4 regions of the Paenibacillus sp. SN-8-1 genome follow, and region 4 is predicted to be linked to each of the others. Evidence: predicted binding sites of a transcription regulator. Region 4 holds the regulator's gene; each other region holds the start of a gene.
What was found. The regulator Rex, encoded in region 4, represses fermentation and respiration genes when NADH is low (regulators of the CRP and FNR family bind a similar motif). The targets are predictions, from matches to a motif close to TTGTGAAATATTTCACAA.
Positions count from the first base shown of each region.

Region 1: ACRRNK_RS04545 (ubiquinol oxidase subunit II) is a predicted target of Rex. The motif match lies at 3,004-3,021, and genes of this name have one in related genera.
Region 2: ACRRNK_RS11505 (TIGR04053 family radical SAM/SPASM domain-containing protein) is a predicted target of Rex. The motif match lies at 2,428-2,445, and genes of this name have one in related genera.
Region 3: ACRRNK_RS20305 (formate/nitrite transporter family protein) is a predicted target of Rex. The motif match lies at 1,703-1,720, and genes of this name have one in related genera.

Region 1 is NZ_CP194782.1:965,681-971,760, reverse strand. It holds gene ACRRNK_RS04550 (cbb3-type cytochrome c oxidase subunit I) at 1-1,941, opposite strand, end outside; gene ACRRNK_RS04545 (ubiquinol oxidase subunit II) at 1,966-2,886, opposite strand; gene ACRRNK_RS04540 (hypothetical protein) at 3,167-3,427, opposite strand; gene ACRRNK_RS04535 (threonine/serine exporter family protein) at 3,666-4,445, shown strand; gene ACRRNK_RS04530 (threonine/serine exporter family protein) at 4,472-4,891, shown strand; gene ACRRNK_RS04525 (S-layer homology domain-containing protein) at 4,895-6,080, opposite strand, start outside.
Region 2 is NZ_CP194782.1:2,410,885-2,416,964, forward strand. It holds gene ACRRNK_RS11500 (multicopper oxidase domain-containing protein) at 35-1,021, shown strand; gene ACRRNK_RS11505 (TIGR04053 family radical SAM/SPASM domain-containing protein) at 1,182-2,366, opposite strand; gene ACRRNK_RS11510 (hypothetical protein) at 2,673-3,086, shown strand; gene ACRRNK_RS11515 (molybdopterin-dependent oxidoreductase) at 3,107-5,524, shown strand; gene ACRRNK_RS11520 (glycoside hydrolase family 13 protein) at 5,567-6,080, shown strand, end outside.
Region 3 is NZ_CP194782.1:4,148,407-4,154,486, reverse strand. It holds gene ACRRNK_RS20315 (FAD-dependent oxidoreductase) at 1-682, shown strand, start outside; gene ACRRNK_RS20310 (hypothetical protein) at 821-1,630, shown strand; gene ACRRNK_RS20305 (formate/nitrite transporter family protein) at 1,809-2,642, shown strand; gene ACRRNK_RS20300 (molybdopterin-containing oxidoreductase family protein) at 2,823-4,895, shown strand; gene ACRRNK_RS20295 (MFS transporter) at 5,120-6,080, shown strand, end outside.
Region 4 is NZ_CP194782.1:1,993,005-1,999,084, reverse strand. It holds gene ACRRNK_RS09450 (AAA family ATPase) at 1-631, opposite strand, end outside; gene ACRRNK_RS09445 (hypothetical protein) at 624-1,157, opposite strand; gene ACRRNK_RS09440 (DUF5590 domain-containing protein) at 1,432-1,929, opposite strand; gene ACRRNK_RS09435 (amidohydrolase) at 1,963-3,261, opposite strand; gene ACRRNK_RS09430 (redox-sensing transcriptional repressor Rex) at 3,251-3,901, opposite strand; gene dinG (ATP-dependent DNA helicase DinG) at 3,937-6,080, opposite strand, start outside.

The sequences.
Region 1 (6,080 bases), 1.0 Mb from region 4:
TTCATCAACCGGAATGTAATAATCCGTATCGTACGAGAAGGAACGTGCCAGCAAACAAATTGCTACCCCGATCAGACCCGGAATTGCCATCCACATCCAATCGAATACAAAGCCGAATCCGGCAGTAAACCAGCATACCGACATAATGAACGGTATCGCCGAGTTCTTCGGCATATGAATAGGTTCATACTTGACAGGTGCGGGCTTAATGCCTTTCGCTCTGTCTTCTTTGACTTTCCACCATGCGTCATCTGTAGTCACTTGCGGTTCTACCGCAAAGTTATACATTGGCGCAGGAGATGGAATGGACCATTCGAGCGTCCGTCCACCCCATGGATCCCCAGTGAGGTCGCGCTCGCCTTTTCGGATACTGTAACTGATCTGCCACACTTGGAAAATAAATCCTAGACCCATCAGGAACGCACCCACTGTGGATACAAGGTTAAGCGGTGCCCAGCCAAGATCCCAGCCAGTGTCTGATCCGTAAGTGTACAGACGACGAGTCATACCCATGAAGCCGAGTGCGTACTGCGGCATGAAGCATACATAGAAACCAATGTTCCACAGCCAGAACGCCCATTTACCAAGACGTTCGTCCAGTTTGAATCCGAATACTTTCGGCCACCAGTAGTACATCCCCGCTAGATAACCGAACACAACGCCCCCGATCAGCACTTGGTGGAAGTGGGCAATCAGGAAGTAACTGTTGTGGTATTGATAATCGGCAGGAGCTACAGCCAGCATGACACCGGTTGCCCCGCCCACGGCGAAACATGGGATGAATCCAAGAGTCCACAGCATCGGCTGTGAAATGGTAATCCGCCCGCGGAACATCGTGAACAGCCAGTTAAAGATCTTAACCCCTGTCGGTATACCGATAACCATCGTCGAGATGGCAAAGAACACGTTAACGTTCGCACTGGAACCCATCGTGAAGAAGTGGTGGGCCCATGTGAAGAAGGATACAATACTGATGAGCATCATAGAGAATACCATCGATTTATAACCAAATATCTTCTTCTTCGAGAAGGTTGCTACAACCTCAGAGAAGATACCGAATGCCGGAATAACCACGATATACACTTCCGGGTGACCCCACATCCAGATCAGGTTGACATACATCATCGGATTGCCGCCCAGATCCATGGTGAAGAAGTGAGCCCCCAGGAATCTATCCAGGAAGAGCAGAGCCAGCGTAACGGTCAGAATCGGGAACGCGAAGATGATCATGATCGAGCTGGAAAGTACAGACCAGGAGAACAGCGGCATCTTCATCATCTTCATACCTGGTGCACGCATCTTCAAGATGGTTACCAGGAAGTTGATCCCTGTTGCCAAGGAACCGATACCTGAGATCTGAATCCCCCAAATGTAGAAGTTCTCTCCGACTCCCGGACTGTGAGACAGTTCGGATAACGGCGGATAGCTAAGCCATCCGGCATCAGGTGAACCCCCGATGACAAAGGACAAGTTAAACAACATGGCTCCCATAAGGAACAGCCAGAAGCTCATCGAGTTCAGGAACGGATAAGCTACGTCCCTTGCACCCAGCTGTAAAGGTACAACCAGGTTGAACAAGGCGAACATCAGCGGCATCGCCATGAAGAGAATCATGATCGTACCGTGAGTTGTAAATACAGCATTGTAGTGATCTGCTTGAAGGAACTTCATGTTCGGCAGAGCCAGCTGTGTACGCATCAGCAGCGCATCGACACCGCCGCGGAAGAGCATAAGCAGTGAAGCGATGAGATACATGATACCGATTTTTTTGTGATCGACGGTTGTGATCCATTCCCGCCAAAGCCACTTCCACTTTTTGAAATACGTCAGAACAAAGACGATTGCGATACTCGTCAGTGCAATGGACACATCCGCACCATAAATTAGCGGATCACCGGTGACGAAAAAAGTGGAGGCGAAATCTTTAATATTTTCCCACATTACGTAACCCTCTTTCGCCTGTCATTATGGTTTTGTTGAACCGTTATAACTGCCGGAATTCATACTATCCATACTGTGATTCATATAAATACCGCCATTCTTATCAACAATTTCGGTGTACAGATCATCCGGATAGGACGAGAAGAACTCTTGTTTGGCCGTACTTGGTTTCGCCAGCTGAGTGTAACCCTCTTTGGTTAACTCCGGTGAAGAAGCCTTGACCTGTTTCACCCATTCATTGAATTCTGCCTGTGGCTTGGACTCCACCTCGAATTGCATATGAGCGAAATCCCTACCACTAAAGTTAGCACCAGAGCCGAAATATTTGCCTGGCTTGTCTGCCTGCAGCCACAGCTGCATAGCCATACCTGGCATCGAATATTCCTGACCGCCGAGCTGTGGAATCCAGAAGGAGTTCATCGGAGCATCCGATGTCAGCTGGAAGCGTACCGGAACGCCTGCCGGAATTTGCACATAGTTCACAGTCGCAATTTTCTGTCCCGGGTATTGGAACAACCATTTCCAGTCCAGTGAAGTAACCTGGATCGTAATCGGATTCGCATCCGTTACAGGGGGTTTGGCAAGCTTATACGTATCGCGCGCAGTGAAGATACCAAGCACAATAATAATAACGATTGGAATCCCCCACCAAATGGTTTCAAGCAGCTTGCTATCATGCCAATTAGGTTGATAAGGCGCATCATTGTCTGGAGTATCCCGGTATTTCCATACAATGAACACCATGAGAACAATAACTGGAATCACGACGGCCATACATATTAGTCCTGTTAGAATGATCAGCTTTTGCTGAACTTCAGCCACAGGTCCTTTCGGATCAAGCACGATGAACTTATCCCATCCGAGGGCTACGGACACTGCGATGATCACAGCATAGCTCAAGACCAGAATCGTGAGCAGTTTCCAGCCGGACCGCTTGCTTTTCATTTTCCCATCACCTCTTCATCAGGTACAGAATGAACCGAATGGATATCCAAGTTCAAGCTGTACTTATTAATATAAATTACCCATACACATCAAAGCTGTTTCAGTTTATCAGATTGCATGTGAGATTTGTCACGTGTTAACCAAATCGTCATAAATTCCTTTCCATTTGAAGGCATTATTTTCACGAAGTGTTCACAACTATTAATATGGACGCAAAAAAACCCTTTAAGACATCAGTCTAAAGGGTTTTTAATAATTTTTTATCTCGCTTGAAAGCTAATCAATTATCATTCTTATTCGAATTGGACTGAACCAGATATATCGAGGTTCCGATCGTATACACGAATACACTGGAGATCATAGCGCCAAGGCCGCCCATCAAGGCCAGATTACGGTCGTTGAACTCAGATAAGTTGAAGAGGCACAGCACAACACCGAATGCAAGGAGCGCCCAGGATATTACGGTCATATAAAAAGCAACGGTATAGCCATCATCTTTCATTTGCTGAACTTTACTGAAAGGATATACTTTAGCTGACATGTTCATCACTCCTGGTTAAATGTTGAAAGGGCTTGCTTATGAATTAAGTATACCACAAACCGCAACAAAATGTTCATAATTTGTTCAAATTATTTTTATAATTCTGTCACATTTATAACTTGCGTCACTTATTCATCACTTACCCTTTCTCCACCAAGCTAAACATGCCGCCCCCTGCTTCCACATGATATAATGTGGACGGTCAAATCGAGTTGCAAGCCAAGAGGAGTAGATCAATTTGGAACTTACCCCGGAAATTTCTAAACCAAATCATAAAGCCGATATTGACACGGCTACTGATTTGTGTCTGCTAGCCGGTAAAATCATGCTGCAAAGCGGGGCCGAAACTTACCGTGTGGAGGATACCATGACACGGATTGCCACAAGTCTCGGTATCCCCATTTCCCATAGCTATGTAACACCAACAGGGATTATATTTCAAGCGGGCAGCGAAGCATCCTCGAAGCTGATCCGGATTGCTGAACGAACCACGGATCTGCAGAAGGTGACGGCTGTGAACAGTGTCTCCCGCAAGCTCACCAGCGGTATGATTCAGGCAGAAGAAGCACATCAGGAACTGATGAGAATAGATCATGCCGCCCATGCCTTTCCCGTGTGGGTCTTGATTGCCGCGGCCTCAATTGCAAGCGCCTGCTTCATGATCATGTTCCGGGGCGGATGGCAGGATCTTCTCCCCTCCCTTGTTAGCGGGGGACTCGGCTACTCTGCCGTCATATATTTTCATAGGCTGGTGAAGGTCAAATTCTTCGCCGAATTGTTCGCCGCCTTTCTCGTAGGTCTGGTCTCCGTGCTGCTGGTCCGTGCAGGGATCGGACTCTCACTTGACAAGATCATCATCGGCTCGGTGATGCCCCTCGTACCCGGCCTTCTGATCACGAACGCCGTCCGAGACCTAATGGCTGGCCATTTGGTATCCGGTCTCTCCCGCGGAGCGGAAGCCTTTCTTACCGCCTTCGCCATTGGTGCGGGCATCGCCGTAGTGTTTATATTTTTCTAAGATGAAAGAGGTCTTCAGTTATGGTTATGGTAGCCCAGCTGGTCGCCAGCTTTATAGCATCCTCCGCGTTCACAATTTTGTTCAACGCGCCTAAGCGCTCCCTGCTTCAATGCGGCCTTGCTGGCATGCTGAGCTGGGTGATCTATCTCATGCTGCAGCCGCGCTTTGGTCCAGTTCTGGCTTCACTCTCCGCATCCGCGATTGTGGGAATGATCAGCCTGTTTTTTGCCCGATTCTATAAGATGCCTGTCATTATATTCAGTGTTGCCGGTATAATTCCTCTGGTCCCCGGCGGCCTCGCTTATGATTCTATGCGCAAATTTGTCGAGAACGAATATAACACAGCCGTCCAACTCGCTGCCGAGGCGTTTCTAATCTCGGGCGCCATAGCTATGGGACTTATTTTATCCGAGGTATTGAATCAAGTGCTCCGCAGAGGGAAGTAATCCTCAGAATGAGTACCCGGTGTACCGGTTAGCATTTCGCAGAGCCGACCAGACATCCGCGCTCTCGCTGTTCATATACCAATACGCGAAGCCCGCGATCTGGCGGCTTGCCCCCATTACATATTTCCTTGACAGGGAACGGCCATCTTCCATCCAAATCCGGTGGCGAACGCTTCCTAGCGTATATTCGGCCGTGTACTGCTGGACAGCCCCGTTCCATTTAGGATGAAGGCTATAACTTGACATCAGCTTATTCTGCTGTGCCAGAGTCAGCTCTGCCGAGGAAGCTGCTGAGCCATCTTTATTCAGTGACCAATCTCTCGTATAGAATGGAAGGGCTAGTATTACCTTCTTGGCAGAGACACTAGCAATAAGCCGATCCAGTCCGCTTTGCTGCCAAGGCAGTGAAGATACTGAACCCGCCACACTTCCCCCTCCCCAATGCTCATCGTATCCCATCAGCACCATGTAGTCCGCTGCTGTGCCCAGCGCCGCATAATCGAACGCTTCTGTCCAATCCGTCCCCAAATCTGGTGAGACACAGACGGAGAGCTTCGCCTGTTCGTTATGAAGACGTGCCGCAAGATCTTGAATAAATGAGGTCAAGCCGGATTTGTCATATGGATATATATTCTCGAAGTCAAAATTAATCCCATCCAGGCTGTAATTCCGAACCAGATCCCCAATCTGTTTGATTACTGCCGCTGACTTGACTTTATCTGCCAATATACTATGTGTGGCGTCGGCATCAAATCGGTTGCCAAGCATCGCCCATACCACCTTGTTATGCTGATGCGCCCAAGTAACAAGCGATCGGTCGACCGACTGACTGATCGTCCCATTCTTCTCCAGAAAGAGCCACCGCGGAGAAAGGGTATTCACATTCGACTTCAGGATACTCTGTTCATATTGGCTTGTGGTCTGTCCGTACTGCCAGCCCATCTCGATCCTTGAAGCAGGCAGCTGGTCAATCTTGGAGGACCAATCGCGGGTCTCCAGAACTCTTGCCATCATGACCGCCGTCTCCTGGCGTGTAATCGGATCATTTGGACGGAACGCTCCCCCATCCCCCTTCATCAGGCCTAACTCCTGTACGATGGCAATCGATGGTACAGCCCAGGCTGCCATTTCCCCTTTATCACTGAATGCTGGCGCTGTCTCGACTGTTGTATCCGATTGCTTCAAAGCC
Region 2 (6,080 bases), 420 kb from region 4:
TTGTCTAACTGAACTCCAGCTCTAAGAAAGGACGTTGATCGAAATCCCAGCAAGATATAAGACTGTACGAGCTGTCCTGCTTGTGCTTGCGGCTTTGGCTTTGTTAATTACAAGCGGCTGTGATTGGAGTAACGACGATCCAGGCGATACCAAGTTGCCCTCCGGCAAACCCGAGGTGCAGCGGCTGAATCAGCCCCCAATTCCACCTGTAATCACTCGCAAGGGCAATGAGGTATTTATTGAAATGACCGCCCAGGTCACTCAAGTTGAAATTTCCAAAGGTGTGCCTTATGAAGCATGGACGTTTGACGGCACTGTACCAGGACCCGTGATTAGAGTTAAGCAAGGTGATCAGCTTCATTTCACACTGAACAACATAGATCCCCAGATGCCTCACTCCATGGATTTTCATGCTGTGCATGCAGCTCCGAATCATAAATTCATTGGTGTGATGCCAGGTCAGGAAGGCACATTCACCTATACGGCGAACTCGCCAGGAGTATTCATGTATCATTGCGGGACCAAGCCGGTCCTCTTGCATTTGGGCAACGGAATGTATGGCATGATTATTGTTGAGCCGAAGGACGGATATCCCACCGATCAACAGATAGACCAGGAATACACGATAGTACAAAGTGAATGGTATAAGGAGAATGACTACCAGGCATTTCAGAACGCCAAGCCACGTTATGTCGTCTTTAACGGTAACAACTATACCCTGACAGAGCATCCTCTGAAAGCCAACGTCGGAGACCGGGTTAGACTGTATGTTCTGAACGCCGGACCTAATGAAGTATCCTCCTTCCATGTGGTTGGAACGTTGATGGATACAGTCTACCTCGATGGTAATCCTGATAATGTTCTGCATGGCATGCAGACCGTGCTTCTCCCCGCAAGCGGCGGTGCTGTGGTGGAGTTCCAGCTGACCGAAGCTGGCGATTACACCATGGTGAGCCATCAGTTCAATCAAGCCTCTAAGGGAGCGGCCGGTCTAATTAGAGTCACTCCAGATGGCAAATAATTGTTGATTCGTGTGTGAAAGAAAAATGCTCCGCTCTGCTATCCACTGCAGCTGTGTGAAAAGTAATACACAACCCAAAAACCGCTCAGGTGTTGACTTTACTGAATCAACTTCAGAGCGGTTTATTTCGTTGTGTATTCGCTCTCTAATCAGGTATGTGTTAGCCCTGTTCATCAGCCACTGCCAAGGCACGTGGAATGTAGGCGCAGTAAGGGTCACTTTGCAGATAATCGCCGGTCATCGCGTATGCTCTTGCCCTTGATCCCCCGCAGAGTTCTTTGAACTCGCAGACTCCGCATTTACCTTTCAACAGACTTTTGTCGCGCAGCTCCTTCATCACCACAGAATTACGATAGATCTCTCCAAGCTGCTGCTCTCGCACATTCCCACTAACAATCGGCAGGAACCCGCTGGGATATACGTCACCAATGTGGCTAATGAACACGAACCCGTCCCCATCATTCACACCTTTCGGAGCCCGTCCGAGCACATCTTTCCGCTTCATAACTGAGCTTGGTACAGGATTTGAATGGGAAGCGGCCAATGGATTATGGGCGCTCAAATGATCTGCTCTTGAAGCCGGGCCTGATGAGGAATTCCCGTGGCGCTGGCGGTTCATTTCCTGAACATAGACCCGCCGATAGTGCGGTGCCTCCGTAGCCTTGATGCCATAAGGAACCTTGCCGGATAGCTCTGCAAGCCATTTCATCACCTCTTCATGCTGCCCAGGAGAAATGATATCCTTGACCATTCCCCGGCCGGTTGGCACCAGGAAGAATACACTCCATAGCACGGTGCCCATCTCCTGCACTTTATGTGAGATCGCTTCAAGGTCATGAAGATTATAATTCGAGACCGTTGTGTTAATCTGAATCGGCAGTTCAAGCTCCTTCAACCACTCAATCCCCCGCATGGTCTGGTCAAATGAACCCTGGGTTCCCCTAAAATGATCGTGAATTTCAGCACATGACCCATCAAGACTGAAGGCCCATCTGGACAGTCCCGACTCTTTCGCTTTCTCAATTGCCTGCCTGGTGACTCTTGGTGTAGCGCTCGGTGTCATAGAGACTGAAAGCTGCTTCTCGTTCACCGCATACTTAATCAGCTCGTACAGGTCAGGACGCATCAAGGGATCTCCTCCGGTAAAAACGAACAAGGGATTGTCCAGTTCCGCGATCTGGTCGATCAGCCTCTTCCCCTCCTCAAACGATAACTGCCGCGGATCTGCGGTATATTGAGCCTCTGCCCGGCAGTGAAGACATTTAAGCGCACAAGCACGTGTAACTTCCCAAATGACAATAAAAGGCGAGCGCGAATAATCCCTTTCCTTCTTCATCTTATTCATGCTGTTTCCTCCTATTCAAACATCTCTGCTAATTGAAACTAACACAGTTGTTTGAGCGGCATAGTGATACCTGTCACATTGCCAGATTAAGCCTTGTCTGATCAGTTGCCCGATTACCGCGGTTGCACAGAATCCATCCTCTCAATTACGGATTCATGTCATTATGGCAACTCATATCCCATGCCAAGCTTCTGTAATTTACCGACATATAGCTGCCGATCAGTGAATGCAATTGGTTATGTTCGATCTGCAATGGGTAATTTCAGACATATGTCTACTCATTAGAGATTTGGGAGGAGGAGTAACATGAGGAAGCTGCTTGAATTGCTTACGGATGTGGCGGATCAAGTTAATCTGACCCTAGTTGAGACAGAAAAAATGGAACACCCCCTTGTAAAGTTATTCCACGCTTCACTTATAGATGAGAAATTGGCGCTGGAACGGCTGCTGCCTAGATTACAGTATTCCGAACCCCCATTAGATGAAATCAAGAATGATCTTTCCATTGTATATCTGAATGACGAGATCGTTGAACCCACCATTCGGGCATGGCTTCGTGCCGTAAAATGGATGGACCACAAGGATTCTGAGGAAGCGAAAAAGCTGGAGAAACGATTTCCTGGTATCAAGTCCCTTCTTAAGGACGCAGGAGCAGAACTTAAGGAAGTCTATGGGGCTGCCGCCATTAAATTTGTCGTACCCGTCTTTTATCAATCTTGAGTAGAGAATGGAGGTTCGTTATGAGTTGGGACAATGAACGTATCGATATGAATGTCTACAGTCAGGGTGAGGTGGACCGCTGGGTCTACAGCACCTGTAATTTATGCTCTGTAGGATGCGGCTGTCATATCGCGATTAAGGATGATCACATTGTCGGTATCAAAGGAAATGGAGCTCATTCTATTAACCGCGGCCGGCTGGGCCCTAAGGGTGAAAACCAGTGGTATGCGAACAACAGCACGGACCGGGTGCTCACACCTTTGATCCGCAACCCGCAGGGAGAGCTCGTTCCGGCAACATGGGATGAAGCTATGGAGCTTATCGTATCTAAAGTGAAGGCTTCTCAGAAGGAAAAAGGAAATAACAGTATTTCTATCTATTCCACTGGCCAAGGTTTTCTCGAGGACTATTACACTATTGCCAAAATAGGCCGTGCCGGGCTAAAGACGCATTTGCTGGATGCGAACACAAGGCTGTGCACAGCCACCACTGAATTCTGTCTGCTTCAATCCTTCGGTGCAGATGGTACTCCTGCCTCCTTCGATGATGTTGACGAGGCAGAGACCTTGATGCTGTTCGGACATAATGTTGCTGAGACAGGCACCGTGCTGTATGAACGGATCATGCAGCGCAAAAAGCGCAACGGCAAGCCATATATCATTACGGTTGATCCCCGGAAGACCCAGACGGCCCGGAGCTCAGACCTTCATTTACAGCTCATTCCAGGAACGAATGTTCCTTTGCTGAACGGATTAATTAACCTGATCTTGCAAAACGGGGCTGCAAGCAAGGGCTTCATTGAGCAATATACCATTGGTTATGAGGAGATGGCCGCAAGTGTTATCGAATGGACACCGGAACGCACAGCCCAGGAGACTGGAATCCCCAAGGAACAGTTAATAGAAGCGGCTAGAATATTATCGGATACACCTTCTCTGGTCACCACAACTCTGCAGGGTGCCTTTCAGAGTGCTGATGCTACAACCACTTGCGTTGCCATCAATAACCTTCACCTGATCCGCGGTCTCATTGGAAAGCCGGGCTGCGGTCCTCTCCACATGGCTGGACAGCCAAGCTCGTCTGCGAATCGGACTGCTGGCGGTGTAGGGACCTATCCAGCGCATCGAAATCCAATGAACCCGGATCATATTGAAGAAATGGGACGCCTGTGGAATGTGGATCCGATGCAGCTTCCCGTTGGCCCCGAGAAAGGAATCGAGGATCAGCTGGAGATGATGGAACGCGGACAGATTGGGGTGTTCTGGAATATTGGAACGAATCCACTTGTCTCTCTGCCGAACCGCCGACGGGCCAAAGCCGCGCTGGATCAAGTTTTTGTTATCGTACAGGATCATTTCCTGACTGAAACATCCCGAGTAGCTGATGTGGTACTGCCTGCTGCCATGTGGGGCGAAAAAGAAGGTACGATGGAAAATGCGGACCGGACTATCAACCTGCTTCGTAAAGCAATAGATCCTCCCGGTCAAGTGCGCACCGATCTTCAAATTTTGCTCGATTTCGCTGACCGTATGGACTTCCGGGATCAAGACGGACAGCCTTTAATCTCGTATTCTACCCCCGAGGAAGCCTTCGAGGAATGGAAGACGGTATCCAAAGGACGTCCCTGTGATATGACCGGTATCACTTATGACAAGCTGGAACAAGCCAACGGACTGCGTTGGCCGGTTAATGAGGCGCATCCAGAAGGCACGCCCCGCCTCTATTCTGATCTACAATTTCACACGTCACCGGAGTATACCCAGAGCTACACTAAAGTTCAATTTACGGGACGTTCTCTGACTCAAGAAGAATTCATAGCCAAAAATGCAAATGGGCGTGCCATCCTTCATCCGACTCGCTACACTCCGGCTTCCGAGAGACCGGACGGAGACTACCCGATGTGGTTAACAACGGGACGTTTGGTCTGGCATTGGCATACCCGTACGAAGACCGGGCGCTCTCCTTATCTGCAGATGGCTGCGCCGCAAGGTTACGTTGAATTGCATCATGAGGATGCAGACAAGCACGGAATTATCGAAGGTGAATTGGTGCGGATATCTTCTCCACGGGGATGGATTGAGGTTCCAGCCAGAATCAGTGATGTGGTTCAGAAGGGATTAATTTTTGTTCCTTTTCACTACGGAAGCTGGGAAGGCAATCAGGCAGCGAACGAGTTAACAGTCGATTTTGTAGATCCATTATCCAAGCAGCCCACTTTCAAGCATTGCGCCTGCCGAATTGATAAATTACGCCGGGAGCATGTTGTTGGCGGTGAAGAGACTGCCGCGGACATCGCAGAGCGATACGGTCTGAGCCTGAGCAACCTGCTGCGGGCTAACCAGCTAGAGACCACCTACGATATTCAGACTGGTCACATTCTGGAAGTTCCTGTATCCATCATAAATGTTCCACTTCCTCCCTATCTACCTTCGCGTTGATCTGCTGTACCGTGTATATTTTTACGTGAGGAGGAGTCTTAAATGAATTCAACCTGGTGGAAAGAAGCCGCAGTCTACGAGATCTATCCAACTAGCTTCAAGGATTCAAATGGTGATGGAAAAGGCGACCTCAGAGGAATTATTTCCAAGCTCGATTATCTAAAGGATCTGGGCATCGATGTGATATGGATCTGTCCAATCTATCAGTCACCTGGAGAAGATAACGGTTATGATATCAGTGATTACTATGCGATTAATCCCGAGTTTGGCACGATGGAGGATTTCGATGACCTACTGAAGGAAGCTCATTCCCGGGGACTTAAGATCATGATGGATCTTGTGCTTAATCATACCTCGGACAAGCATCCCTGGTTCATCGAATCCCGTTCATCGAAAGATAATCCCAAGCGCAGCTATTATATTTGGCGTCAAGGTGTGAATGGTCTGTATCCGAACAATTGGGAATCTTACTTCAGCGGTTCAGTTTGGGAACATGACGATAGGACTGATGAATACTACATGCACTTATATTCCAAGCATCAGCCGGACCTCAATT
Region 3 (6,080 bases), 2.2 Mb from region 4:
TTCCAAGGGCGAATATGACGCGGATCTTGTCATCATGTGTATCGGCTTCCGTCCGAATACGGGCCTGCTAAAGGGCCAAGTGGATATGCTGGATAACGGTGCGATCATCGTGGATGAGTTCATGCAGACCAGCAAGAAGAATGTATATGCCGCTGGTGACAGCTGCGCAGTCTTCTATAATCCAACGAAGAAGCACGCTTATATTCCGCTGGCGACCAATGCGGTTCGGATGGGAACGCTTGTAGCCCGCAACCTGGTGGAGCCTACCGTGTCTTACATGGGAACTCAAGGCACTTCGGGGATCAAGATTTATGAGGACAACATTGCAGGGACCGGACTGACCGAAGTTGCCGCGAAAGAGGCAGGGATTGATGCGGAAGCTGTTATCATCAATGAGAACTACCGTCCTGAGTTCATGCCGACTCACGAACCCGTTAAGCTTAAGGTGGTATTTGAAAAAGAGACCCGCCGCATTCTCGGAGCACAGCTCATGTCGAAAGCGGATCTTACCCAATCGATCAATACGATCTCAGTCTGCGTTCAGAACAATATGAAGATGGAGCAGCTGGCCTTTATCGATTTCTTCTTCCAGCCGCATTACAACAAGCCATGGAACTTCCTCAATACGGCCGGGCTTCAGGCGCTTCCTCCTGTTCCATCGAGAGAGCCGGCACACGTATAATCATCACATTCATTAGAACATGAACAATATGACTTCTGACAACCGTCTTCTTTGGGAGGCGGTTGTTTTTGATCTGCTGGTAATCGCTTCCTTGATTGAGGTGGGTTAAGATTATCTATGGACAAGGGAGAATGGGAAATGAGAAAAACAGTTGCGGCTCTGCTGGTCGCAGCCTTGGGCCTAAATACATATCAGGTGCATACTTCGAATGCGCAATCCGTACCTGATCTACAGATTGCTGCCAAAATATCTGATCCGCTTGGCACGAACATTTATCCTAATAAGTCGTTGAGTGAGAAGAAGCAAATGATGGAATTCCTCGGCAATTTTCCGGAAGAAGTTCAGCACTTCGATATTAAATCCTATAAAGATGATGAGCTTGTCCGCATTGCGGCCACGAATACGACCAAATATGGAATCGGTCCACTGAAGAAGCTAATGAAGAGCATAGTGGTTCGTCCCCTTACCGATCAAGATGGGAAGACCTATGATTGGCCATACTACAAAATTCCGAAGAAGGACACGGAGCAGTATATCCAGAGCCTATTTGGTGTAACTCCGAAGAAAGTCAGCAAGTCGTACTATGAGAACGGGGCCTATTATTTTCCCTCCTGGGAAGCTGGAGGCGGCAATGAAGATTCTCCTCAAATTGAGCGGATGTACGCCTTCGGTAAAGGATATTATTACGTGGAACTAACCCGGTATTACATTGAAGCCGTAAATTATGACCCGAAGCTTTGGCAGTCCTTTGGTGATTTTGAACATATGCCAATGGAGAAATGGAGTAAGGCCATCAAGGATAGAATATACGTCGAAAAGGAAGGCAGCTGGCATGCAATCCTTAAGGAGAATGTAATTAATGGCAAGAAGACATGGAGACTTGTAGAGTACAACAAAGGAACCAAATTAACTAAGACGCAAATTACAAAGTATATAAGCAAGCTGTAATTTGGCATTTATAAAGCTGTCTTCCCAAGGGAAGGGAGCTTTTTTTATGGAGGAAGGATAGTTCTTAACAATATGTGAAAATATTCACTAACTATGACTTTTGTTACTTTATACGCCGGGAGCACGCACTACAATAGGATTGGAGTGAGAGATAACACTACTGAGGGAGGCCTTTGCTATGGCATATTATAAACCGGACCAAATTGCGGAGATCACGGTTCAGAATGGGACACACAAGGCGCGCAACAAGCTGGTTACGATGTTGATTCTGGGATTTTTGGCGGGTGCATTCATTGCCCTTGGATTTTTGCTTGATATTCGTGTAATTGCCAGTGCCCCCAAGGCATGGGGCAGCTTTGCGACGTTTATCGGGGCGTCTGTATTTCCGGTTGGCCTGATCCTGGTACTGCTTGCGGGTGGTGAACTGCTGACCGGGAATATGATGGCGGTTCCTCTTGCCGGTATGGCCAGGAAAATAACCCTTCGTGAAGGAGCCGTTAATATTATCTTCATTACGATTAGTAACTTTGCCGGGGCTCTTTTCGTTGCTTATTTCTTCGGCCATGTGGCCGGATTGACAGAGACCGGTCCTTATCTGGCCAAGACCGTCGAGATGGCTGGGCATAAGCTGGATGCGACCTTTGTAGAGGCTTTTGTGTCCGGGATCGGGTGTAACTGGCTGGTGGCGCTGGCGGTCTGGTTATCCTATGGTGCGGATAATATGAGCGGCAAAATCCTCGGAATCTGGTTCCCTACGATGTCCTTCGTGGCTATTGGATTCCAGCACGTAGTCGCGAATATGTTCCTGATTCCGGCTGCGATCTTCGCTGGACATTATACATGGGCCCAGTATTTCGGGAACTTTATTCCCGTCTGGCTCGGGAACCTTGTAGGAGGATCTGTCTTCGTCGCGGGGGCGTATTACTTGGCCTATCTCCGTGGTGCCAAAGAGAAGGCAGCAGGGCAGCAGAACTTAAGGGGTGCAGAGCCTCTTCGGAAAAGCGCGGTATAAAATTTGCCTAAGAACACAAAATTCAGCATAAAGCAGGATTTGGGGGAATAACCCTGCTTTATGCTGAACTTTAATCATTATTACCTCGTCCCGCTTAAATTGAAACGGATTTTAATTAATATTTTTTTGCAGTCGGCAGACTCTCCCTTTATGATAGATTAGATCAGGTTAAAGGGAGAGATGAGCTTGATAGAACAAGAGAATGGAATATTCCCTGCTGTGTGTCCACTGGATTGTCCGGATACCTGCGGGTTATTACTGCATAAAGAGCATGGAAGGATTGTCAAGGTGACGGGGAATCCCGAGCATCCGATTACTGGAGGCGCTATATGTAACAAAGTCCGGAACATGACGGAACGAGTGTATCACCCGGAGCGCGTGCTCTATCCGCTTAAGCGTATAGGCGCGAAGGGCGAGGGCAATTTCAAACGGATCTCCTGGGAGGAAGCCGTTACGGAGATTGCCTCCCGCTACAAGCGGTTGATCGCTGAGCACGGGCCAGAGACCATTCTGCCATACAGTTTCTACGGTAATATGGGGATTCTCAGTGTCGATGGCATGGACCGGAGGTTCTTTAACCGTATGGGTTCAACCAAGCTCCAGCAGGGGATCTGCAATGCTGCGGGCAATGCAGGATTCAAGTATACAATGGGGTTCGGTGGTGGGACGATTCCGGAGGATGCTGCTGAGGCTGAACTGTTCATTGTATGGGGCGGCAATATTGTGAGCACGAACATGCATATGATTCCAATTATCGAAAAGGCCAGAAAGCGCGGGGCGAAGCTGGTTGTGATCGATGTTCACCGCAACCGGACCGGAGATCGAGCCGACTGGTTCATTCCACTGTACCCGGGGACGGACGCAGCTCTTGCTTTGGGAATGATGCATGTTCTGTTTGACCGGGGGCTGGTAAATGAGAAGTTCCTGGCCCGGTACACCGTAGGCCATGAGGAGCTGCGAGAGCATGTCCGGGAGTACACGCCTGAGCTTGTAGCCTCGATTACAGGCGTGCCCGCGGAAGATATTGTGAAGCTTGCCATGATGTACGGTGAGACTTCCCCGGCTTATATTCATATTGGCAACGGACTTCAGCATCATGACAATGGCGGCATGACGGTCAGAACCATCACCTGCCTGCCCGCGCTGACCGGTCAGTGGCTGGTTAAGGGAGGCGGGGTTTTCAAGTCCAATGGACCCTATGCCAAGGTGAACAGCGATGCTCTGGAGCGGCCTGACTTGCGGCCGAACCCGGACGCGAGGACTGTCAGCATGAATCAGCTGGGAGATGTTCTTCTGCAGCTCGCTCCTCCTATCCACGCTTTGTTCGTCTACTGCGCCAACCCGGCTGTTGTGGCTCCAGATACAGGCAGGGTAGAGCAAGGGCTGCTGCGAGAAGATCTGTTCACCGTCGTTCACGATCTCTTTATTACAGATACCGCGAAATATGCGGATATTGTGCTGCCGGCCACGTCTACCTTTGAGAATACAGACCTGTACACATCGTATTGGCATACTTATGTGCAGCTTCAGGAGCCGGTAATCCCGGCGATCGGGGAAAGCAAGAGTAATGTGGAGACCTTTAAGCTGCTCGCAAAGGCGATGGGCTTTGACGATGAGGCGTTCCAGGAGACGGAATCCGAGATGATTCAGGCTGCCCTGCGGAAGGAAGATAATCCATATCTCAAAGGCGTTACTTACGAGGCACTGAAGGATCACCGGTTCGTGCAGCTTAATGTGAAGGAACGGGTACACTATCTGGACCGGCTGACCACTCCATCAGGCAAGATCGAGTTGTTCTCCGCCAAGATGGCCGAGGCGGGTCAGCCCCCGCTTCCGACTTATGTTCCGCTGCATGAGGGTTATGACGGACTGAGGCGTCCAGATCAGGGAGCGGCCTATCCCCTGATGTTCATTTCCCCGCCGAATCACAGCTTCCTGAATTCGACCTTCGCGAATGTACCGAAGCTGATGTCATTGGAGAAGGGCCCTGCCCTGCAGATTCATCCTGACGATGCGCAGCTTAGGGGCATTAATGATGGGGATGAGGTCATCGTATGGAATGACCGCGGCAGCTATGTCGTTAAAGCGGTGGTTGTAGATAAAATGCTTCCGGGTACCGTGGTCAGTCAGGGGCTGTGGTGGGAAGGAGACCAGGGGAGGCAGCGCGCTAACGCACTCACCCCGAGTCGTCTGGCAGATATGGCAGGAGGAGCCACCTTCTTCTCTACGGTAGTTGATGTAAAGCGAACCTAAAGAGCTGTCCCATCATTCCCCCCTTCAATGTTATTGATGTAAAGCGTCAATGTAGGTGCTTGCAGGGGCGCTTGTTATGGAGGATACTGATAGCCTGGGCAGAAGACTAACAGTTGAAATATAGTATAGACCGTTCTTGAGAGGAGCCCCGCGGGGCTCCTTTTTGCTTGATTGCAGAACTTCACTCATCTAAGAAGAGGAATCAGATAGGAGTATTACCCGTTATGAGATGGTTGCAGACTTACCCGAGAGAAGTGAAGATCTTTCTCTTGGCTAGCTTGATTAATGCGGCAGGCAGTGCTTTGATGTGGCCGCTGATTACGATGTATATATTCAAAGAGCTTGGGCATAGTATGACCGACGCAGGGCTTGTGATTTTGATCCAATCACTCGGCGGAATTGTAGGCCAGGTGCTGGGAGGATCCCTCTATTACCGCGTGGGTGTTAAGAGGCTGATTGTAGGTTCCCTTGCCCTCAATGCGCTGGCGCTGGGGCTGCTGCCAATCGCAAGTGCACATTTTGGGGTATTTATGCTCTTGATGCTAATGGTCGGTTTTTGCAATGCATTATCCATGCCTGCTATTCAGGCCTTTGTCGGTTTTCGATTTGCGGATCGGCGTGGGGAATTGTTCAATGTCATCTATGTAGCCAATAATATTGGCGTGGCTCTGGGTACTTCACTTAGCGGGGTGCTTGCTCAGATTTCCTATGACTTGAGCTTTGTAATGAATGGGCTGACGTCATTTGGATTTGCGGTCTTTTTTTATTTGTATTTGAATAAGGTGGAGAAAGGTCAGGGAGATCTCCATCTTGAGAGACGCAGAGATTCTCATTATGAACAGGGAGTCACAGGATTAATCCGGAGGTATCCGGTATATTTCTTCATGGGGACAGGCTCACTCTTCATATGGCTGGGGAACAGCATTTGGAATAATGGCGTGGCTCCATTTACGATTTCACAAGGACTGCCGGAATGGAATTACAGTATTCTATGGACTTTGAACGGGATTCTAATCTTTGCGGGGCAGCCGTTTATTAGTTGGCTGAAGAAGACGGTAACCCGAACGTCACAGGCGCAAATGATGGGGAGCGCGGTATTTTACATGCTGGGCTACACCTGTATTCTCAGTGTACAATCCTATCCGTTTCTGATCATGGCCATGGTGCTCACTACCTTCGGAGAGA
Region 4 (6,080 bases):
CCGAGTTATAAATGCCGTCCATTTCCGTAAGAAGCTGATTCAGAGTCTGGTCATACTCCCGTTGTTGTCCGCCTTCTCTTTTTCCCCCGATTACATCGATCTCATCTATGAAAATAATTGCATTCTCTTTCTTCTCCTGTGCAGCGCGCGTCCGGGCTTCCTTGAACAATTCCCGGATGCGTCCCGCACCGACACCTACATACATCTCTACGAATTCAGAGCCGGAAGCCGCCACAAATACGGACTTTGTATAGTGAGCCGCAGCTTTAGCCATCAAAGTCTTCCCTGTTCCCGGAGGGCCTGTTAGCAGAATCCCCTTGAGTGGGCGAATGCCGAACTTCTTAATTTCTTCATGTCTAACCATGAAATCAAGGGCCTCACGAAGCTCCTGCTTCGCATTATCCTGTCCTCCAATTTCTTCAAAGGTAAGCTTGGCCGGGCCCGCTTTCTTCCGTTTGCGGTCCTGGGAAGCACCTACCGTGATTCCGCCTTTCATTTGAACCACCGCGAACAAGGCCCCAACCATGGCTAGTCCAACAATGACCGGAATGATATTAACTCCAATATAAGCAAGGAACACGAGAAGTACGAGTACAATCCCGATTACGACTTCTTTAATGAACTTAGACATTGCTCCATACCCCCATCTCACCCGGCACTCGCGGAAGTATAATGAACTTGCTGGCTTTTCCGTCTGATAGAGTCACATATATATTCTGATTATCCATTACCGTATTGACTGAAAGTCCTGGTGCTCCCTCTTGAAGCTTCTCTAGAGTCACCGGAATCTCGGTATATTTCTTATTATCCATGGCTTCCGCTACAGGAAAGAGAGCTTTGGACCACCACTGATCGAGTACTTTATTTGAATGATCCACAACGGTAAGCTTTAGCTTGCGGCTGCCGATCAACGACTTGCCGTCAACCGTCAAATGTTCAACTAAACCTCTTAAATCGGTTTTTGGTTGTAGATCGAGTTTCAAGTCCACCTGTTTCTGGGTAATAACAAATTGAACGTTGTTGACACCCTCATACTCGGTGACCAATTTCTTAAGCGGGGCCTCAACAGCAAACTGACTATAAGCGAACCACCCACCAAACAGAATTGCTGCGGAGATAACGACGCTAGTAATCAATGGAACAAGACGTAATTTCAATTCATATCCCCCTTAGTAATTTCAATCTTATACATACAAAACACGACCACTCAAAAAAATTAACGGATTTCTCCGTCTGTTTGTGTATCATCATATACTGAAACGTACAAGTAATAGTATATCATAGAATATATACTTTTTTCTAAACTTCTTATTGAAAATATTTGAAATAATCGATAATTTCTTCTAATGTTCAAGAATTGTTCGCAATTCAAAGAGACCTTCCAATTAAATTGGAAGGTCTCTTAATATAGGAGAACACTAAGGCTCAAGCCTACCGATTAGGCAAAGTGTAGGTATCAGGCAGAGCCTGGCCATCGGCGAACCTATAAAACTTATAGTTGTAATGATCTCCATCTTTATAGAACAATTGATATACGTATTGCTTCCCTGCCCCCTGATCAAATATACCTGGGACAAGGCGGACAATAGAGATATCCGGCATTTGAGACTTGATGCTGTTCTTAACCTGATCAAGGCTGACTCCATTCTTCGCCAGCTCCTGGTGGTCAACCTTACCATCAACGACCCATACCACAATATCTTCTCCCGATGTACTTTTGCCTTCGATCACCCAGCACACGGTATCCCATACGGACTTACTGGCATGTGTTAACGAAGCCAGATTAGCCTGCTGCTTGGCCACAATGACAGCAGCGTTCTTCTCGTTCCAATAATCCTCCATCGAATACACATAATATCTCTGAATTCCAAACAGAATCAGCAGGGCGATAACTATGGACATCAAAATCCATTTCGTTTTTTTCTTCATGCGATCACTTCCTTTCACTCAGAAGTGCTCCGCTTAGCGGGAGAGCAATCCTTCGAAACAAGCTTGAGCTTCTCTGCGTACCCGCTCTTCATCAATGGTCAGACAGCTGCCATGCTTAACAACCTGATTCCCGTTCACCCACACATGTTCAACGTCCTTAGGGCCAGCGGAATATACCATATGAGAAATGAAATCCGTATGCGGAATAAAGTGAGCTTGATCGGTATTCATAGCAATGAAGTCAGCCTTCATGCCTTCCGCAAGCCTTCCGGTATTTGGCAGGTATACGGACTGAGCACCATAAATCGTGCCCATTTTAAGAGCTTCTTCTGCCGGTACAGCCGTCGGATCACCTGATACACCTTTATGTATCAAGGCTGCCAGCCTAATCTCCTCGAACATGTCGAGGTTGTTGTTGCTTGCTGCCCCGTCTGTACCCAAGGAGACAACAACCCCTGCCTTTTGCAGATCAACGACACGGGCAACGCCGCTGGCAAGCTTAAGGTTGCTCCCAGGGTTATGCGACACCGCAACCTTATTCGTAGCAAGAATCTCGATCTCTTCATCATTCAAATGCACGCCGTGGGCGATGATTGAAGGTCGTGAGAAGAATCCTAGCTTTTCCAAATGCATCGTTGGACGAAGACCATACTCATTGATATTCTGCTGCACTTCAGCGGCAGTCTCGGACATGTGGGTATGCAGCGGAAGATCCAGGTCATGAGCCGCTTGAACGAACTTCTCAATGAATGCAGGCGGACAAGTGTAAGGGGAATGCGGGGACATCATGGTCGTAATTCGCCCATCCGCCTTGCCATGCCAATCTTGGGCGAACCGTATCGCCTCTTCCAGCTTCTGCTGCTGTACGTCCTCAGGACATAAGCCAATGGCTCCGCGCATCAGTACAGCACGAATTCCCGATTCCTCCGTTACTTTAGCTACCTGATCCATATGGTCATACATGTCCAGGAAGGTTGTCGTACCTCCCTTAAGCATTTCCACGACAGACAGCGCGGTACCCCAGTATACATCTCTGGAGGTGAACTTGGCTTCCATCGGCCACATCTTCTCCTGCAGCCAAGTTTGGAGCAGCATATCGTCCCCATAACCGCGCAGCAGAGACATCGCTGCATGACCATGGGTATTAATCAGCCCTGGAGCAAATAGCAGGCCCCTTCCGTCAAAAGTGTCTGTCCCCTCTTCGACCTCGGGACGAGACTCTCCGACATATTTGATCAGATCGTCCTCAATTAACATATATCCCTTGACCACAGAACGTCCTGGTTCCAGCACAGCAAAGCTTCCGTTTTCAATTAACCATTTACGACTCATTTGTCACTGCTTCCTTTCCATCTCCCAAATAATATGCCAGGCTGAGCAGATCCGTTGTAAAATCTGCCGCGTGCAGGCGTATCTCGGCAGGCACCTTCAGAATTGTTGGCGCAAAGTTAAGGATCGCTTCAATTCCAGCATCGATAAGCTGATCGGCTACCCGTTGTGCCTCAAAATCAGGCACAGTTATAATTCCAATCCGGATACCCAGCTTCTTCACGGTAGCACCAAGATCTTCAATCGGCTGTACGGTCAAGGAATTAATCTTCTGGCCGACCTTCTTCTCCGAGGCATCGAAGACCGCCACGATCTTCATATTGTCCTTCAAGTACGTATTGTAATTGGATAAGGCCTGACCCAAGTTCCCGGCCCCGACAAGGGCCACATTGATCTGCTGATCCAAGTTGAGGATTTGGCGAATCTTCTCGATCAGATAGGAGACATCATATCCGATACCTTTACGACCAAAATCACCGAAGTATGCAAGATCTTTGCGAATTTGAGCCGGGTTCAGATCCAGCTTTTGTCCAAGCTCCTGCGATGAGACGGTTGCGACTTCCCGAAGGCTCAGTTCATTCAGAAAGCGCAGATATACGGGTAATCTGCGTACCACCGCATCTGAGATTTTCTCCGATTTCATTTCTTTTTCCCCCTAATGCTAATGAGTCCGGTTGATCACCGGTGGCCAAGCCATTCCGAAATCCGAGGCACCATTTGGTTGGTGGGCATATGCTCCATCTTTGGGCCTGGCAAAGAATAAAGGAAATACTTCCCGTAATAGGACTCGAGAATTCGTGTATCATATACAATCACGATACCGCGGTCCTGGGAGGACCGCACCAGTCGTCCAAATCCCTGCTTGAAGCGGATAACCGCCTGCGGGACGGACAACTTCATAAATGGATTCTTCTTCTGCTGCTGCAGCCGCTCGCTCTTGGCTTCTACCAGCGGATGGTTCGGAGGTTGAAATGGAAGCCGTACGATAGCCAGACTCGTAAGAGCCTCCCCTGGAATATCGACACCTTCCCAGAAGCTGCTCGTACCGAGCAATACAGAGGCCTGCTGGCCCTGAAATCTTCGAGTAAGCTTAGTCCGATTTCCGCTGTCTACTCCTTGTCCAATGACTGTAATCCCCTGTGTAGATAGAACCTCTTTCAGGGGGTCATATACCTGTCTAAGCATACGATAAGAAGTGAACAATACAAGCATGCGTCCTTGGGTAGCAATTGCCGAATCAGCCAAGGACTGTACGAGTGTATTCACGAAATGATCGTCCCCGACACTGCCCTTCACACTTGGGAAATCCCGAGGGATGACGAGCAGGGCCTGTTCCCTGTACTTGAATGGTGAGGGAAGCAACGAGGTCAATAATTGATCCTGCTCAGAAGCTTCCGTAAGTCCCAGCTGCTCGATCATATATTGAAACGACTTGTCTACGGATAAAGTAGCAGAGGTCATGATAACGCTCTTCTTTTTATCAAAGAAAAGAGCTTTAAGCTGTTCACTTACCTCAACGGGTACAGCATAAATTTGCAGAGACCGGCTGCGGTAATGACCGTTACCTTCAAGCCAGTAGACCGTCTCCTCATTGTCGAGCTTCATAAAAGAACGGATACTGTCCCTCTCAGCTCCCAAATCCTTGAACAGACCGCTTATATCCGTCACCAGGCTCTCAGAGCTATAACTTTCGTCATCTTCCTTTAGCTCATTCACCATACGTTCGCCTTTGCGAATTACCGTACCCATAGTCATGTAAATCTGATTCTCGATTTCACTAAGCGCATCCCAATTCTTGGGCTTTTTGTGCGGAAGCAGACGAAGAACGAACTGTCCCGGGTCTCCGGGAGCGGCATCGCTTCGCTCAGGCATGAGTCCGAACAATTGATCGCTGAGACGATCCCAGTTCTCCTTGATCTCAATAATCTCAGGGTACAGATTATCAATTACACTCATCCACTCGCTGGCCTTCTCCGACCCGCTGGTCTGAAGCTGAGCCCGCAGATTCGGAAGCTGACCCGTCTTACTGTCCTTGAAGAGGCGTGTCAAGGTGTGAACGACCGTGAAGTATTTCATATTCATACCCAAATGCTTGCCGGCTACTTCTTCGAGATGGTGTGCCTCGTCAATGACAAGACGTTCATAGCTCGGAAGCAGCTGATGACCCGCCTTCACATCTGTGAACAGCTTCGAGTGGTTCGTGATCACCACATCAGCTACACCAGCCTCGTGTTTGGCCTTATGATAGAAGCACTTTCTGAACCATGGACATGAGCGTCCCAGACAGGAATCCGATTCACTGGCAACCGTCTCCCAGAAATCAGCTCCCCGATTGCCCTGGTTCAGCTCTTCATCATCCCCGGTCTCGGTCTGGGTTAACCACACGATCATCTGTGCAGCCGTCATAACTTCTTCCTTTGGTGTAGTGAAATCTCTCTTGTTTATTTTATGTTCAAATTTGCGCAGACACAAATAATGCCCTCTTCCTTTGAAGATTGCTGCCCGAAATGGAAAAGGAACCACGTCCGTAAGCAGAGGAATATCTCTCTCGCGGAGCTGCTCTTGCAGGTTGATGGTATGCGTACTTACCATAACCTTCTCTTCAGACTTAACGCTGTGATAAATCGCAGGCAGCAGATAACCGAGTGACTTCCCTGTACCCGTACCTGCTTCGACCAACAAGTGCTTATCCTCATCAAAGGCCTTCATGACGTCTTCAAGCATGATATTCTGAGCTTCCCGCTCTTCATACCCAGGGAGCTTGCTCTTCAAGTTCGCACGAACATCAGCCATAAACTGCTCGAAAGATTTATCCTTCAGAG